Regions from separate parts of the Virgibacillus sp. MG-45 genome, predicted to be linked through region 1. Evidence: predicted binding sites of a transcription regulator. Region 1 holds the regulator's gene; the other holds the start of a gene.
The links. Region 1 encodes LexA, which represses DNA repair genes until DNA is damaged. Its sites were predicted from a motif close to CGAACATATGTTCG; they were not measured.
Positions count from the first base shown of each region.

Region 2: the regulator LexA is predicted to act here: its motif matches at 1,369-1,382, upstream of SPK86_RS14030 (carbohydrate kinase).

Region 1 covers NZ_JAXOFU010000005.1:68,594-71,810, forward strand. The annotation lists gene SPK86_RS07120 (YneB family resolvase-like protein) at 10-648, opposite strand; gene lexA (transcriptional repressor LexA) at 923-1,546, shown strand; gene SPK86_RS07130 (polysaccharide deacetylase family protein) at 1,730-2,458, shown strand; gene SPK86_RS07135 (hypothetical protein) at 2,487-2,777, shown strand; gene SPK86_RS07140 (multicopper oxidase family protein) at 2,955-3,217, opposite strand, start outside.
Region 2 covers NZ_JAXOFU010000015.1:24,329-27,545, reverse strand. The annotation lists gene SPK86_RS14040 (GNAT family N-acetyltransferase) at 1-138, shown strand, start outside; gene SPK86_RS14035 (serine hydrolase domain-containing protein) at 195-1,211, shown strand; gene SPK86_RS14030 (carbohydrate kinase) at 1,398-2,516, shown strand; gene SPK86_RS14025 (pseudouridine-5'-phosphate glycosidase) at 2,516-3,217, shown strand, end outside.

The sequences.
Region 1 (3,217 bases):
TATTTATATTCAAGTTTTTTGAAACTCTTGATATCGGCGATGTACCGTTGCCTTGGAAACATCAAAGCCCATCCCCTGTAATATAGTAGTAATTTCCTCGAAGGTCATCTTTTGTGCTCGTAAACGCACAACTTCTTGAATCGGAAAATCCTTTCTCTCCCGTCCTGGAGCTTGATTCCGATTCGTAAGATTTTTTGCAGGATTAAATCCTTTGTCCATCGCCCTTTTTATGCCACGTTTAATTTTTTCGTTATGAAGCTTTCGTTGATATTCCTCTACAATACCGACGATTTTGAGCACCATAGAATCCGACTCGGAAATTTCCAATTGTCCATCGTGATAAATAGAAAATATTGGTATGTTCAGCTTTTGTAACTGATGAAAAAGTGCAATTTTAGTATTTCCTCTTCCAAGCCTTGTCTCGTCCTGAATCAATAAACAATCTGCTTCTCCATCTGCAAAATCATCAAGCATATCAAAGATGCCATCTCTCCCAATTTCATATCCACTTGCTCGTTCTTCAATAATTCGAACGATTTTAAAGCCTTGCCTTAAAGCAAGCTGCATTAATTCTTCTTTTTGCCTAATTAAAGAACTTTCCTGTGTTTGTTTATCTGTGCTTACTCTACAATATATGATTGCTCGCAATTTAATAATCTCCTAGTTGCATTATGCTGTGATGAGTGAAAAATACAAAAATCCTAACGTTAATCCAAACGTTACGAAATATAGCAAATCAGTTCTTGTCCATTTTCCAAACATATTATCAGCCCTTTCATCAAAATAGAACCTTTGTTCTGTTACTTGTAATTATAAACAGAACATATGGTCTTGTCAATAGATTTTTAGAACGAATGTTTGCATTTTGAGATGTGAAATGGTAAACTATCAATAGTAAATATATGTGCGAGGTGTTCCTTACATGATAAAATTATCAAAAAGACAGCAAGCCATTCTCGACTTTATTAAAAGTGAAGTTCATCTAAAGGGATATCCACCTTCTGTTCGAGAAATTGCCGAAGCTGTTGGCTTAGCATCTAGCTCTACAGTTCATGGGCATTTATCCAGATTAGAAAGTAAAGGATTTATTCGACGAGATCCTACAAAACCAAGAGCAATTGAAATTCTTGATTTTTCTTCAGAACCGAGTATTCCAAAAGAAGATACATTATATGCCCCATTAATTGGAAAAGTAACAGCAGGGATTCCTATTACTGCAGTCGAAAACATTGAAGAGTATATTCCGATTCCACGATCTAGCGCTAGCCCAGAAGATAATATATACGTGCTAGTCATTGATGGTGAAAGTATGATAGAGGCTGGTATTCTTGATGGTGATATGGTAATCGTAAAACAACAAAACACGGCTCAAAATGGAGAAATTGTAGTTGCGATGACAGAGGATGATGAAGCAACGGTGAAACGTTTCTTTAAAGAGAAAAATCACATCCGCCTTCAACCGGAAAACGCAACAATGGAACCACTCATTTATCAAAATGTTTCTATTTTAGGGAAGGTTATTGGACTATATCGAAATATCCATTAATAAAAACGAGTTAGGTATTTTATATACCAGCTCGTTTTTATGTTTGGCTCATTTTAACACTTTATATGATTCTTCACTTACATACTTACCATTTTTATATCCATTTAATTCCTAACATGAAACATTCCTAATTAGCACAATTTAATTGTATGTTCTTATTAAAATGGGCTTAGGAGTGGACAGATGAAAACGTTTATTTACTTCCTTTGTGTTTTAATTATATATATTACCTTTCCTTTTATATCATATGCTGACACAAAGGATCGTTTCGATTATGAAAAAACAGGAAAGGTTTTTTGGGAGGTGGATACCGATGATAAAATTGTGGCGATTACCTTTGATGACGGACCCCACCCTGTATACACACCTCAGATTTTAGATTTACTTAACGAATACAATGCGAAAGCCACATTTTTTGTTACAGGTGAACAAGCAAAGACACACCCGCAACTTATTTATCGTGAGCATATAGAAGGACATGAGGTTGCAAATCATACCTATCATCATCTTTCAATTCCTAAGGATAGCAAAAAATTACAAGACGAATTATATAATACTTCATATACCATACGAGAAATTACTGGTAAAGAACCAGCGCTCTATCGGCCTGTTGGGGGCAATTATAATGACTTAATTATTAACACAGCTATTGATAGTGGTTACTTAGTTGTTTTCTGGTCATGGCACCAGGATCCAGAAGATTGGAAGAAACCCGGTACAGATAAAATTGTAAACCATATTAAGAAAAATATTACTCCTGGTGACATCATTTTATTACATGATTCAGGAGGAGATCGTCGGCAAACGGTCGCAGCATTAGAAAAAGTATTAGCATTTTTTAAAGAAGAGGGGTACGAATGCTTAACTGTGTCTGAAATGCTAAAAAGAACAAATGCGATTCCCTTTGAATAATCAATTAATGAAAAAAGGATGTGGCTTTATGGAGTTTCCTGTTATTCATACAAATATATGGGATGGCCTTATCGCTGTCCCTCTCATCGTGATTATTACACAGCTATTTAAATTTTTCTCTATCCCCCGGCAGTACTTCCCAACTATTGCCGGCGCGCTAGGGTTTATCATTTCCATATTTTTTAGCCACCGACACAACTTATGGGCAGGAATTTTTATGGGCGCGTTTTATGGGGCTGCTGCTGTTGGAACGTATGCTTCATTAAAAACAACATGGCAAGCATTTAAAAGAAAACGAAAGGATAAACATTCATATTAGTATTATTGATATGGATGTAGTTAACAATAAATTGCTACTACGCATAGCGAGATTTGTAAGATACACAAAAAACCCCCAAAGGAAAACAGATTTTGAGTTATCATCTGTCTACCTTCAGAGGAATTTAACTAATACTGAACAGTTCATTTTTCATTTTTTATTCCGTGAAACAAAATATTAGTATACTTCTACCTGCCCCATCATACCATTATCTTCGTGTTCGAGAATATGACAATGATACATATATTTCCCCTCTTCTGGGAAAGTGACGAGCAATTTTACTCGTTCGCCTGGCTCTATAAGAACACTGTCTTTCAAGCCTCTTTCATTTGGATTCACTTCTCTTCCATCACGCGATATAATTTTAAACTGGGTACCATGAATATGGAATGGATGGATCATTCCTCCCATATTGTCAGGCTTATTATAGACTTCCCAAA
Region 2 (3,217 bases), on a different contig from region 1:
ATAAATGAAATTGTCCTAGCTGTTAATCGGAATAATGAAAGTGCGCAATACTTATATAAAAAGTGTGGCTATGTTGATGAGGGTAAACGGAAAATGGGGAAAAAGGGAGAACTTATCCTAATGAGCTATTATTTATAAGATATTCAGAATTAACAATTCGATGTTATTGAAAGAGGTTAAAGAAAACAGGTGAAATGATGATCATAGAGACAAAATTAGATAATCGCTTCCAGCCTCTAGTAGCACATGTAAAGGACACATCCAATGTTTTGGACTGTTCAGGTGCAGGTATAATGGTTATCCATCACGATAAAATCGTAACAGAGCAGTATTGGGGAAAACATGCAAAAGCTCCTGATGCCAGACCGATACAAGAAGATTCTCAATTTCATGTGGCTTCCGTTCGGAAAAGTTATATCGGCTTTGCTGTTGCATATGCTGTACAGAATCGATATATAGCGTGTATTGATGATAAGGTTACGAAATATATAGCTATACATAACACTGCCGTTTATAAAAATATGACGATTAGACACCTGCTTACACATACCCATGGTTTAAACATCAAAGAAGGAAAACAGATTCGAGAATTTGCTGCGGGACAAAGCTGGGCATATCGTGACATAAATATTGATTTATTGGCAGAGATTGTTGAACAAACGACTGGAAAAACGATTGCTCAAATTGTTAGTGAGCACGTATTTGAGCCATTAGAGTTTAAAGAAACCGGTTGGTATGATGAACAGAATGAGCAGTTGGTGCAAGTTATTAGGAAGCCCAATAATAAATTTTGGTCAACAAGTAAAGGTACAGACGGGGATAAGAAAAATATGTATGTATCGACAAGAGAACTTGCATATTGGGGTTATATCCATTTGAAGCAGGGATTCATAAATGGGAGACAAGTAGTTTCTGAAGATATCATTCGGCTAGCTACATCACTTCAATCACCAAGCTTAAAGAATAAGGAACTGCCCCAAAATGGCTTTTTATGGTTTGTAAAGGATTTGCCTGCGATGAAAAGTGAAATTGGCGAACGTGTGCCTAAAGGCTCCTTTCAAATTTTAGGCTATACAAGTGTCGCATTATTGGTTATTCCGAAGCATGATCTAGTAGCAGTTCGCATGTTTAATAGTTTTGGCTCTACACCTGGATACGATTATTTATCGGATATTAGATCGTTTGGGGATACAGTAATAGCGTGTTTGTAGATTAAATAATTTTGTATAAAGAGTTACGGCAAGGAGCATTCACAAGTGGAATGCTCTTTTTTTTTGGGATAAAACCTACGAATAAACTTTTACGAAAGTTTTATTTTTTTGACCAAATTAAATATTTAGGTTACAATATAAACATAAGTTTATAAAATAAACAAATGTTTGAGGAGGTGTTCCAGTTTGGAGAAAAAGATGCATTCCTTAAATGAAAAGGAGAAAAAACTCTATCAACTGATTAAGAACGATCCGTATTCATCTCAGCAGGAATTAGCTAATGCACTTGGTTTATCGAGGCCTTCCATCGCAAATATGATTTCGGATTTAATCAAAAAAGGGTTTATTTTAGGAAAAGCATATGTTTTAAATGAATCAGAGCAAGTCTTTTGTATTGGCGGAGCGAACGTTGACCGCAAGTTTCATGCAAAGAAAAAGCTGCAGCTAGGTACATCGAATCCAATTCATTCGGAACAGAGTGCAGGTGGTGTTGCACGGAATATCGCTGAAAATCTTGGAAGGATTGGTATGGATGCCACGCTGTTAACTGCAGCTGGTACGGATACGGAGTGGTCCTTTATTGAAAAGGCGTCTTCTCCTTACATGAATTTAGATTATGTAGCAAGCTTTATCGATGAATCTACCGGATCGTATACAGCTGTACTGGATGCCAACGGCGATTTAACCTTTGCTTTAGCTGATATGGATGTGTATGAACGGATAACTCCAGAATTTATTCGACAGCATGCATCTGTGATGAGCCAAGCGAAATGTTTAGTAGCGGATTTAAATATCCCACAAAACACGTTAGAAATGCTTTGTGAATTTGCAGGTAATCATGCAATTCCGATTGTCCTTGTTACGGTTTCGGCTCCAAAAATGGACAGGATGCCAACTAATCTAAAGCATGTAACATGGTTAATTACAAATAAAGAGGAAACAGAGGCGTATTTAAAGAAAGCGCTTACAACGAGGGCCGACTGGGAAAATGCGGTGAACGATTGGCTTCAGCTAGGTATCTCCAATGTAGTTGTAACAAATGGAAATCAAGGTGCGATGCTTGGAAATCATGCAGAAGGCATTCGATTTACGGCTTCCGGTAAACCGAAAAGAATCGCGGATGTTACTGGTGCTGGTGATGCGTTTTCTTCAGCAGTAATTTTCGCATGGCTAGAAGGAAAATCGCTTGAGGATATTGGAAAAGCAGGAACTGCCAATGCAACCAAAACATTAGAATCTACCTTTACTGTTCGTCAAAACCTGACAGAAGCACAACTACAAAAGGATATGGAGGAATTACAATGATAAAAGCATACATTTCACTTTCGGAGGAAGTACAAGCAGCGAAGGCTGAAGGAAAACCGATTGTTGCGTTAGAATCAACTATTATTTCGCATGGAATGCCTTATCCGCAAAATGTAAAGACAGCACGTGAGGTGGAACAAATTATTCGCCAACAAGGCGCTGTCCCGGCAACCATTGCGATTATGGATGGTAAAATAAAAATCGGCTTATCAGAGGAAGAATTAGAGACGTTTGGGAATAGCACGGATGTTGCCAAAGCATCTCGTCGCGATTTAACGTATTTACTTGCTACCAAACAAAAAGGAGCAACTACAGTTGCGGCAACGATGATTTGCGCGGAGCTTGCTGATATTCCTATTTTTGTTACAGGTGGAATAGGTGGGGTTCACCGTGGCGCAGAAACAACGATGGATATCTCTGCTGATTTAGAGGAATTAGGCAAAACAAATGTCGCTGTAGTATGTGCTGGAGCAAAATCGATTCTTGATTTAGGATTAACGATGGAATATTTAGAAACGAAAGGTGTTCCGGTTATCGGCTATCAGACCGATGTATTGCCTGCTTTCTATACAAGAACAAGTGAGTACCCGGTGAATTTCCGATCGGATGACATCAATCGTATTGCTTCTACATTAAAAATTAAATGGGATTTGAATATGGATGGTGGCGCGGTCATTGCGAATCCAATTCCGGAAGAACAC